Regions from separate parts of the Fusibacter sp. JL298sf-3 genome, predicted to be linked through region 1. Evidence: riboswitches for the same ligand, from Rfam matches in the RefSeq annotation. Region 1 holds a riboswitch; the other holds the start of a gene.

The links. A riboswitch is a leader RNA that binds a small molecule or an ion and turns the genes downstream of it on or off. The one in region 1 is predicted to bind cobalamin.
Region 2: it holds a riboswitch for cobalamin, as region 1 does, so the genes downstream of both, cobT (nicotinate-nucleotide--dimethylbenzimidazole phosphoribosyltransferase) here and ACR6HW_RS11120 (ribonucleoside triphosphate reductase) in region 1, are expected to answer to the same signal.

Annotation. Positions count from the first base shown of each region.
Region 1 covers NZ_CM132608.1:2,338,638-2,344,726, forward strand. The annotation lists gene ACR6HW_RS11115 (InlB B-repeat-containing protein) at 1-2,177, shown strand, start outside; cobalamin riboswitch at 2,599-2,940, shown strand; gene ACR6HW_RS11120 (ribonucleoside triphosphate reductase) at 3,027-4,796, shown strand; gene ACR6HW_RS11125 (4Fe-4S cluster-binding domain-containing protein) at 4,793-5,296, shown strand; gene ACR6HW_RS11130 (thioredoxin family protein) at 5,600-5,827, opposite strand; gene ACR6HW_RS11135 (permease) at 5,852-6,089, opposite strand, start outside.
Region 2 covers NZ_CM132608.1:1,322,474-1,328,562, reverse strand. The annotation lists gene ndk (nucleoside-diphosphate kinase) at 1-200, shown strand, start outside; gene ACR6HW_RS06545 (NAD(P)H-dependent flavin oxidoreductase) at 184-1,260, opposite strand; gene ACR6HW_RS06540 (branched-chain amino acid aminotransferase) at 1,531-2,556, shown strand; gene cobT (nicotinate-nucleotide--dimethylbenzimidazole phosphoribosyltransferase) at 2,724-3,776, opposite strand; cobalamin riboswitch at 3,908-4,083, opposite strand; gene ACR6HW_RS06530 (pyridoxal phosphate-dependent aminotransferase) at 4,231-5,415, shown strand; gene ACR6HW_RS06525 (hypothetical protein) at 5,625-6,050, shown strand.

The DNA of each region.
Region 1 (6,089 bases):
CGTTGACCACTGCTGTGGAAGGTGAAGGCAGCGTCACAGGTGCAGGCACCTATGCAGAAGGCACAGAAGCCACAGTCACAGCAACACCTGCAGAGGGCTGGACATTCGTCGGCTGGGAAGGTGCTGTAAGCGGCACTGAAACAAGTGCAACCGTGACAATGGACGCAGACAAAGCGGTAACGGCTGTGTTTGAAGAAAAAGCCGTACAATACACCTTGACCACCGGCACAACGGGTGAAGGGTCCGTAACAGAAGGCGGCACTTACGAAGCGGGCACAGAAGTTACAGTTACTGCAACACCTGCAGAAGGCTGGACATTTGTCGGCTGGGAAGGTGCTGTAAGCGGCACTGAAACAAGTGCAACCGTGACAATGGATGCAGACAAATCGGTAACGGCAATCTTTGAAGAAATCGTCGTCGAACCGACAGAATACACTTTGACCACCGGCACCAAAGGTCAAGGCTCAGTATCAGGTGGCGGCACCTATACAGAAGGTACAGAAGTCACTGTAACAGCAACACCTGCAGAGGGCTGGACATTCGTCGGCTGGGAAGGTGCTGTAAGCGGCACTGAAACAAGTGCAACCGTGACAATGAATGCAAACAAATCGGTAACGGCTGTCTTTGAAGAAACGCAAACGACACCAGATCCCGATCCGGTAACAGAATACACACTTTCTACTGGCGTAACCGGCCAAGGCTCCGTATCAGGCGGTGGCACGTATACAGAAGGTACAGAAGTCACTGTCACAGCAACACCAGCAAGCGGCTGGACATTCGTCGGCTGGGAAGGTGCTGTAAGCGGCACTGAAGCAAGTGCAACTGTGACAATGGATGCAAACAAATCGGTAACAGCAATCTTTGAAGAAATCGTCGTCGAACCGACCGAATACACTTTGACCACCGGCACCAAAGGCCAAGGCTCCGTATCAGGTGGCGGCACGTACACAGAAGGTACAGAAGTTACTGTAACGGCAACACCTGCAGAAGGCTGGACATTTGTCGGCTGGGAAGGTGATGCAAGCGGCGGCTCAAGTGCAACTGTGACAATGGATGCAGACAAATCGGTAACGGCTGTCTTTGAAGAAACGCAAACGACACCAGATCCCGATCCGGTAACAGAATACACACTTTCTACTGGCGTAACCGGCCAAGGCTCAGTATCAGGTGGCGGCACGTACACAGACGGTACAGAAGTCACTGTAACGGCAACACCTGCAGACGGCTGGACATTCGTCGGCTGGGAAGGTGATGCAAGCGGCGGCTCAAGCACAACTGTGACAATGAATGCAGACAAATCGGTAACGGCTGTCTTTGAAGAAACGCAAACGACACCGGATCCTGATCCGGTAACAGAATACACACTTTCTACTGGCGTAACCGGCCAAGGCTCCGTATCAGGTGGCGGCACGTATACAGAAGGTACAGAAGTCACTGTAACGGCAACACCAGCAGAGGGCTGGACATTCGTCGGCTGGGAAGGTGATGCAAGCGGCGGCTCAAGCACAACTGTGACAATGGATTCAGACAAATCGGTAACGGCTGTCTTTGAAGAAACGCAAACGACACCGGATCCCGATCCTAATCCGGACCCAGATCCAACACCGGATCCCGATCCGGAACCGGTCGACCCGACACCAGTCGATCCAACACCTACACCAGAACCGGAACCAGAACCAGTTCCAGCGGGCCCACAAGGGTTTGTAGAAGTCAGCTACATCGATCAAGACGGTTCGGAATTGGCATCTGCTTTTACCTTCTCAGGTGAAATCGGCACCAATTACGGCACATCGGCGAGATCGTTCAGTGGTTACGAACTGGTAGAGTCACCGTCTAACGCATCAGGTACTTTTGCTGACGGCACGATCTCAGTCACTTACAGATACTCAGACGGCTCAGATGAAGTCGAGCTCGAAGTAGAAGAAACGCCACTTGGCCCTGCTATCGACACGACAGAAGAAACGCCTGAAACGACAGAACCGGTTGTCGAAGAAACTGAGACAACAGAAGAAACAGAAACCCCTGTGGAAGTACCGGAAGGTGAGATTGTTCTCATCGATGAAACCACACCGGAAGGCCCTGCGGCATTGCCTAAGACAGGTCAACTGCCAATAAGCCTCTACTTCGGTATCGGTAGTATCCTTTCAGCAGCAGGTGTTTATTTAAGAAGAAAATAAAGTGAGATAGAGCCAAAGGCTGTCCCGAAGGGGACAGCCTTTGGCATGTGTGTTTAAAGGGACGGTTCTTTTGTGCCGTTGGTGGCAAAAAGGGCCGTGTGAAAAGGATGTACACCGTGAAAAATCAAAGGCTGTGGCCTGTGTACGGTGCATTTGGCGCCTTCGGTACGGCTTATGTGAAAGAGACGGCGGCAACAAAGAGTTCAGAGGCATTTTAAATGGAGAGATGCGGTAGAAAAGAGGCGTTTACGAACGTTTAGAGGCCGTTGGGGGTGTGGTAAAAATGGAAAAAACCAGTGGATTCCGGCACAAAAGAACCGTCCCCCCTTGACAATTAATTCACTTAGCGCTACAATCAAATTAGCTACAAATTGTGCATATGTGGATAAAAAACGCCACTTATCCACAATATATTGTAATACAACTGTATAGCATCTTTGGTGCGTACTTGAGAAATCAGGGCGCTTAAAAGGGAAGATTGGTGCAAAGCCAACGCGGTCCCGCCACTGTAAAAGACTGCAACGCTCATACCTCTGTGAAAACGGGAAGGGAGCGATTGCTAGTGTACTGTCTCGTTGAGATTTAATTAAAAATGCCAGATAGTCTGTATCCGTGCAAGGCAAAATATCGACGACAATGCGGGACGTTGTCGAGAGATTTTAACGCCGCAATGATGCAGAATAGATGAGCAGTTTTTTAATTGTGAACGATACAGTACACTACTGTCTTGAGCCAGGAGACCTGCCTGAGATGTGAGAACGCTAAAGCTCACGAGGATGAGACATGCGAACAAGCGCCGTCACCGGCGTCAGTTCCCTGTGTATTCGTGTCTTAAAGACACTTTTTTTTATGCGACAAGGAGGAAGGGCAATGCTCAAAAGCAAAGATATCGTGGAATCGTATTTACTTAAAAGCGACTGGCGGGTCAAAGAAAACTCAAACTCACCGTTTTCATTTGGCGCCTTAAACAAACATATAGCGGCAGAAGTCTCCAAAGACTATTGGCTCAGAGAAGTGTACCCAAAGGCCATTGCAGAGGGTTACATAAAGGGCGATTACCACATACACGACCTCGGCGGCATCACCCTCTACTGTTGCGGCTACTCGCTGAGAAGCGTCATACGCAAAGGGGTTCAAGGGGTTCCCAATATTCCGACGTCCACGCCGGCGAAACACTTTGCCTCTATACTCAACCAGTTGGCCAACCTCATCACCGTCTTTCAAAATGAAATCATGGGTGCCGTGGCCTTCAGTTCCGTCGACACCTATTTGGCGCCGTTTATCAAAGAAGACGGCCTCTCGTACGAAGATGTCAAACAGAACCTGCAAAACTTCATCTTCTCCATAAACTCCAATTCCAGAGGTGGCGCAGAGCCTGCTTTTAGCAACATCACACTGGATTTGACGCCGCCAAAAGACCTCATCGACCAAAGCGTCTACGTCGGGGACGGACAGCTGGACTACACTTATCGCGCCTGCCAAGAAGAAATGAACCTCTTCAACCGAGCGTTTTACGAGTTGATGAACACAGGGGATGCCAACGGCAGACCGTTTGCGTATCCGATTCCCACCTACAACATTCACGAGCGCTTTGACTTCGACAACCCGCTCAACGACGCCCTCTGGGAAATGGCAGGCAAATTCGGCTACCCGTATTTTGCCAACTTCATCAACAGCGACATGAGCCCTGAAGATGCGCGCAGCATGTGCTGTCGCCTGCGACTGGACCTCCGAGAACTGGAGCGCAAAAACGGGGGACTTTTCGGCGCAGGAGAAAGCACGGGCTCCATTGGCGTCGTCACATTGAACATGGCGCGGTACGGCTATAGGGCCAAAACCAAAGCCGAACTGTTCGACCTCATCGACTGCAACATGACCCTTGCGAAAGAGAGCCTCGAAATCAAGCGTGCCTTCCTTCAAGAAAACGTACTGGACGCCGGCCTCATTCCGGCATTCAGCACTTATGTCGGCACTTTTGACAACCACTTCAGCACCATAGGCCTCGTGGGCCTCAACGAAATGTGCGAGAACTTCCTCGGCAAAGACATCTTAGACGAAGCGTCCAGTGCGTTGGTCCTGGAAGTGCTCCATCACATGCGCGAAAAACTGAAGGACTTTCAAGAAGAAACCGAGCACCTCTATAACCTCGAGGCGACACCGGCAGAATCCACCGCCTACAGATTGGCGCGAAAAGACAAAGCACAGTACCCCGACATCTTGACACAAGGTACCGACGAACAGCCGTACTACACCAACAGCTGTCATATTCCGGTAAACAAAGTCGAATCGATACATCAGGTTTTCGAACACCAAGAGCCGATACAATTGTTGTTTACAGGGGGCACCGTCATCCACGTGTTCTTGGGCTCTCCGGTGTCCGGTGAAAAGGCCAAACACATCGTCAAAACCGTCTGTGAGCGGTACAAAGTGCCTTACGTGAGCCTTTCCCCGGTAAACCATTACTGTACGGCACACGGCTATATCGACGGCGCAGTGGACACCTGTCCCATCTGTGGCGAAACCGTGGAAAAATACCAGCGCATCACCGGCTATCTGCGCAATGTCAAATACTTTAACGACGGCAAAAAACAAGAGTTCATAGAGAGGCGACAGCTATGAAAATTCGATACAAATGCATCGAGCACGAACGCGTCGAAGACGCGCCTTTCGTCGGTGCGCTCATCGGTGCCATCGGGTGCCGCATTGGATGTAAGGACTGTTTTAACGCCCCGCTCAAGCAGCTGCCGACGCTGTTTGAAGACGTCGAAGCGGTGCTGGACGCCGTACAGAGCAACCCGTTTAACGAGGGGCTGATCTTCGGCGGTCTCGAGTGGTCAGAGCAACCGGAGGAACTGGTGGCACTGGCTTCAGAAGCGCTGAACAGAGGGCTGAAAGTCATGGTATACACAGGCCTCACACTGGAGGCGTTTCTCAAGAGCGTCCCTGCCATCGACAGCTTGGAAGGGACACTCTACCTGAAATACGGCAGCTTTAATGTGACGGCGCTCAGCACCGACCATCTGGACCACGGCGTCAAGCTGGCGAGCACCAATCAGCACATCGCTACTTTAAGGGACGGTTCTTTTGTGCACGATTCCACTAGTATTTACCATATTTAGGCGCCTAGCAATGCGTGGACAGCTTGTGTAATGGGTTGACAGATATAAGACTAAATCCTTATAAAAACTATATTATTAGAGGCGCCATTCCAAAGTAATCGCCTGAGGGCAGCAGAACAAGGGACACCGCGATTTTTATGAGGTGTAGGTGTTTTCAAAAGTGGTGGTTGAGCTGTTTTAGGCTGCCGCACCACAAGTGTATGAAACGACAAAAACCGCTCGAGAGAGCGGTTTTGCTGTTGTTTGGCATTAAGTTTTATCCGTAGACGGCATATGAAGTGCACAAAAGAACCGTCCCTTTGGTTACAGCAACTTTTCTATAGCGCTGGCGGACAACACTTTGCCCGTAGCCACCACTTTGCCGTCGACGACGAGCGCCGGTGTGGACATGACGCCATACGCCATAATGTCCTGAAGTGCTTCCACTTTTTCCACAGAGGCGGTAACGCCTTTGGCGTTTAGAGCCGATTGGACATTGTCGTACAAATCGTTGCATTTTTTACAGCCGGTTCCCAAAACTTTAATGGTCATAATAACCCTCCTAATGAATAATCGTTAGACAAAGAGAAACGCAAAGGCGTTGAACAAGAAGCCGATAATGAGAATACCGGCGGTGACGATACCGGTGAACACCACGAGCAGCCGTGTTTTCACCACTTTTTTAAGCAAAATCAAAGACGGCAGTGACAGCGCCGTAACCGCCATCATAAACGAAAGTGCCGTGCCGATGCCCACGCCTTTTGAGACCAGTGCCTCTGCAATGGGGAGTGTGCCGAAGATGTCGGCGTACATT
Region 2 (6,089 bases), 1.0 Mb from region 1:
AATCGGGACCCGTAGTCGCCATGGTGCTTTCCGGCAATGAAGCAGTGGCGCGCGTGAGGCAAATCAACGGCGCCACCGATTTTAAAAAAGCGGACTGCGGCAGTATAAGGGGGCATTACGGCTGTGACATCACCGAGAATCTGGTTCACGGTTCCGACAGCGTGTACAGTGCCCAAAGAGAAATTAGAGTGTGGTTCTAGCCGCCTCTTGTACGAGGGTTGACATAAGCGCTTCCACAGAGACGATTTCTTTGACTTTGTGAACGTTCTTACCGGCGAAGAAAAGACCGGTGTCCACATGACCGTTTACCGCTTCAATAAGCGCGTTTGAAATACAATAAGGGGTGGTCTTGGGGTCGCATGTTCTCAGACAATCGACGCAGTAACGAATAGGAGGCTTTATGCCTTCTTTTAATTTGCCGATTAAAGGGGTGACAATGGCGCGTCCTGGCATACCCACAGGGCTGATAATAATCTCAGTATCAGTTGCCTTTGCAGACACGTAGAGCTTTTTAAAGTTCTCATGTGCGTCGCATTCGTGTGTGGCGACAAAACGCGTGGCCATCTGTACACCTGAGGCGCCGGCATGAATGGCTTCTGCAATGTCCTTGCCGTCGAAGATGCCCCCGGCGACGATAATCGGTATTTTTTTATGGTATTTTTCTTCGTAGGGGGTTAAAATTTTCTTGATTTCTTCAATGCACATCTTGTAATTGTATGTTTCTTCTTGGAGCTCTTTGAGCTTAAAACCGAGGTGCCCTCCGGCCTCAATGCCCTCTAGAACAATGGCATCTGGAACGGTTTGGTAGTTGCGGTCCCATACTTTAGTCAAGAGTGCGCAGGCCTTGGCAGAAGAAACAATAGGCGCGAGTTTAGTGGCGCTGTTTTTGACAAATGCCGGGAGTTCCGTGGGGAGTCCAGCACCTGAAACGATGAGATCGACACCTTCTTTAACTGCGGTCACAACGTGTTCTGCATAGGCGTTCATCGCCACCATAAAGTTGACGCCGAGCACGCCGTTCTTTGTCTTTTCTTTTGCCTTTATAATTTCGCGCTTGAGGGCGCGCAGATTGGCTTCGAGTCTGTTGGTTTTAAAGTCGCTTTCCGCGTACCCGAGATTGACGCCGGAGAGCACGCCGAGACCGCCTGCATTGGTAACGGCGCTGGCGAGACCCGACCGCGTGACGCCGATACCCATGGCACCTAAAACAATAGGGTAGCGCACAGAAAGTGTGCCGATGGTCAAACTTTTCAAATTCATATAGAGCCTCCATATCGTGTATATACAGCCATCATACAGCGATTGAACAGAGCGGGCAACAAGGGTCTTTGAAATGCTATAAATTTGTTATAAAGGTTTTATATTTGTACATCGCACTGGTAAATTGTCTGAGACTATTATATAATAGCTGTGGGTAACCTTTTTCCAAGAAAGCGTTTTACACAAAACCGTCGGCTAGTGAAACGCCGATGGGTCAAGCGCCCGGCGGCAACATGTCGTACGGGCAAAAAAGTGAAAGGAGCTTGGAAGATGAAAAAGCAAGTCGATATCGATTGGAACAATTTGGGGTTTGGCTATTATAAGACGGACCTACGCTATGTGTCAATCTGGAAAGATGGCGCATGGGACGAAGGCAAATTGGTAGAGGACAACATGATTTCTATTAGTGAAGCCTCTACGGCGATTCACTATGGACAGCAGTGTTTTGAAGGTCTAAAGGCCTATAGAACACCAAGCGGAGAAATTCAGTTGTTCAGACCTGATGAAAATGGCAAGCGTCTTAACAGAAGCTGTCGCCGTATTTTAATGCCTGAAGTTCCAGTTGATAAATTTATTGATGCTTGTATGCAAGTTGTTAAAGCAAATGAACACTTTGTACCGCCATACGGCACCGGCGCGTCTTTATACCTTCGACCATATGTAATTGGCGTTGGACATAACCTCGGCGTTAAACCGGCACCGGAATTCATGTTTGGTATCTTCTGTGTACCGGTTGGCGCATATTTTAAAGGCGGCATGTCACCGGTTAACTTTATGATTGCGGATATGGACAGAGCTGCACCACACGGTACAGGCGCTGCAAAAGTTGGCGGTAACTATGCGGGAAGCTTATTGCCTCATGAAGAAGCTGTTCAAAGAGGCTTCGCAGATTGTATTTATTTAGATCCTGCAACACACACTAAAATTGAAGAAGTCGGTGCGGCAAACTTCTTTGGTATTACAAAAGACAATAAATTTGTGACGCCAAAATCACCGTCAATCTTGCCGAGTATCACCAAGTACTCATTAATGCACTTGGCGGAGCACTACTTAAAAATGACTGTTGAAGAACGCGACTGCCGTGTAGACGGACTCGACGAGTTTATCGAAGCTGGCGCCTGCGGTACTGCAGCTGTTATTTCACCTATCGGCGGCATTGAAGTCGGCGGCAAACTTCACGTCTTCCACAGCGAAACAGAAGTTGGCCCTGTGACTAAGAAGCTTTACGATACGCTCGTAGGTATCCAATTCGGAGAAGTAGAGGCACCTGAAGGTTGGATTTACAAAGTTAAATAGAGCCTAAAAGAGACAGCTTATTGAATTGAAACTGACCCCTTATCTGAAGGACTTATAAGTCTTTCAGAATAAGCGGTCAGTTTTTTTAGTTGCTTTGTATAAGTTTTAAATTAGTAGCTGGGGTTAAATGACGCGTCTCTGTACCGCCTTTAGTAAGCGCCGGTACACTAGACGACGCCAAACCCCGCTTCTTCAAAGGTAATCATATGGGCATTCATTGCACACGCGGCTTGAAAGGCGTTAAAGGCCATTATGGCGCCACTCCCTTCCCCCAGCCTCATGTTGAGGTCGAGAAACGGTTTTAGGCCAAGGCGCTCAGTTGCAAGCGCCGCCCCTTTTTCAAGGGAAACATGAGAGGCAAAGAGGTACTCTTTGACTTTCGGCTCCAGTGCACAGGCGACAAGCGCTGCCACTGTGGAGATGTACCCGTCGATAACCACGGGGACTTTAAGCTGGGCGCCACCGAGCATGACGCCGGCCATTCCTGCAATATCTAAGCCCCCGACTTTTGAAAGGACGTCTAGCGCATCCGTGGGATCCGGTGTGTTCCTCAGCAGAGCGCGTTTAATAACTTGCGCCTTGTGGGGAATCAGATGTTCGGGGAAGTTCGCGCCCATACCTGTGAGCACTTCAGGCGATTCACCAGTTAAAACAGATAAAATAGCTGTGGAAGGTGTGGTGTTGCCAATGCCCATTTCCCCTGTGCCCAATAGGTGAGCCCCATTTTCGACGGCAGTATGTGCCATTTCAATGCCGACTTCCAAGGCTTTTATGGCTTCAGTTCTCGTCATCGCAGCAGTTTGCGTCATGTTGGCAGTCCCGTATTTGATTTTTCGATTGATAATGGCATCGTAGGGCACCTTCTCGGAGTTGATTCCGATATCTACGGTATAGAGTCGGCTGCCAAATGCTTTGGTGAGTGCGCCTATTCCTGTAAGGCCTTTGGTCATATTAATGGCTTGCATGAGTGTCACCGGCTGAGGTGCCGAGGCGACGTGTTCTTCGCAAACACCGTGATCCCCGCACATAACGATTACAGCGGTGTGTTCAATTCGTGGAAAAGGCGTCCGCATAATGCCCGACAGGCGAACGGCGATTTCCTCTATTGTCCCCATAGAGCCTTGAGGTTTAATCAATTGGTCGACGCGAGCTCTCACGTGCGCCGCCATTTCCAAATCTACAGACTCAATTTGTTTTAAACAGTTGTTTAGTGTATACATATTATACGCCCCTTTATATGAATTACAAATACGCGCGGCTTATTAGCACGTCGACGCCCTTTGGAGAAAGACAGGGGTCTCACTAAAAAAAGCCCACTACCCCCTTTGGGGGCAATGGGCTTTACCGTCGCTCAATTTGCCGATAATAGGCAGGTCTCCTGGCTCAGCGTCTCCGAGGGGGTACGCCTTCCCGCCCGAGGGCAGTGGCATCGTGTACACCTTCTACGCAACACAGTGATGGGTTCGCTTAGGCTCGTCCTAATTCCCTATTCTCCTCAGTTGAGGCACCTAGTATCATAGCAATTTTATAGGAAAACAAAACCGCTGTCAAGCGCAAGTTCTCCACAAAGGGTTGTTAAAAAATTTTAAACGGTACAAAAAAATTGCAAAACCCGGAATTCATGTTATAATGAAAGCAAATGCATTGTAGCGAAAATATAAGGAGGGCGTTGATATGATTTCAAAAGTCATTCAAGAAAATTTACAAAATGCATCATGGATTAGAAAGATGTTCGTCGAAGGCGCAAAATTAAAAGCGGCTTATGGCGAAGACAATGTATACGACTACAGTTTGGGCAATCCATATTTTGAACCCCCAAAATCCGTTATCGATAAATTAAAAGAAGTGGTCAATGCCGATGAACCCGGCGCGCACCGCTATATGGACAACGCAGGTTATAAAGAAGTTCGTCAAAAAGTAGCGAACTCAATTAATAAAGATATTGAAAAGCCAATTGGCAGCGAACACGTCTTAATGACTGTCGGAGCGGCAGGCGGTATCAACGTCGTCCTGAGAACCATCTTAGATTTTGGACAAGAAGTCATTATCATTGCGCCTTACTTTGCGGAATACAACTTCTACATTAAAAATCACAACGGCGTCCCAGTGGTCGTCAAAGCAGATGACAAAACATTTGAACCGGACTTAGGCGCCTTTGAAGCGGCGATTACAGAAAAGACCCGTGCGGTAATGATCAATTCGCCAAACAATCCGACGGGTGTGATTTACTCAGAGGCCCTACTCAAAGAGATGGCCGCTATCGTAAAGAAAAAAGAAAATGAATACGGCCACGCCATCTACGTCTTATCAGATGAGCCGTACAAAGCCCTTGTGTACGAAGGTCACAAGGTGCCGAATATCCATAACATCTTTGAAAATTCCATTATCGTCAACTCGTATTCAAAATCTCTCGGTCTCGCAGGAGAGCGCATTGGTTATATTGCAGTGAACAGCAAAATTGCAGACGTCGAGCTTTTAATGAGCGGTCTCGCATTTGCCAACAGAACGCTGGGATTTGTCAACGCACCGGCTCTTTGGCAGAAAGTAACTGCTGACGCCATTGATGAAACTGTGGATATTCAAGAATATCAGACGAGAAGAGACTTGCTTTACAAGCATTTGGTAGACCTCGGCTTTGAAATCGTCAAACCGGACGGCGCCTTCTATTTCTTCCCGAAAGCGCTTTGCGAAGACGATGTCGAGTTCGTTATGGAAGCGAAAAAGCACAACATTCTACTCGTTCCAGGAAGTGGTTTTGGCTACCCGGGACACTTTAGAATTTCTTATTGCGTGGATTTAGAGATGATCCACCGCTCGTTACCTGCTTTTGAAAAGTTGGCAGCAACTTATAAAAAATAGAGGTTTTACCTTCTAGCATGATGATTTTATAGCAACTTAATAAAAGAATTCACTATCAAAGAACCGGCACAATTTTGAAAAGAAGTTGTGCCGTTTTTTTGTTGTGAACGAGACAATAACGAGATATGGCACCAGATGATGTATTTAGTAGAAACTTAGAGACGTATAGGGGATGAAATGTATGTTGACTTAGAGAGAAGGAGGGGCAAATGAAAAAGGCGATTTTGCTGTTGATTGGGAGTATTCCGTTTTTCCTAGGGAGTTTTATAAATGTCTTGGCGACAGATATCTTTTATGAACATGTGCTGCCTTATAAAGGGATTGGCATCGCTTTTCTAATCGCTTGGTTCTTTGTTGGACGGTTTTCGAATAAACTCGTTGAAAATAAAAAGTCGGCGTTTCTTATCGGCAACGCAATGGCCTTTGCGGTGCTGCTGTTGCTTTTGTACCAAGTGGTTATTTTGGGACATTATTGGTCAAACGTCGTAGGTGTCGCAACTCAATTTTATTATTTACCACTTGTCGGGTTGATGGCTTTGTTTGCGAGAATCTCCACGGCATTGGTGTATGGTGTTTCATTTTTAGCAATGTGTGCTGTATTTTATTGTGGCGCACATAAAGCAAGTGATTCTTAATCGCGGGGATTGCCATAAGCAGCTGTCGTTCGTGTGATT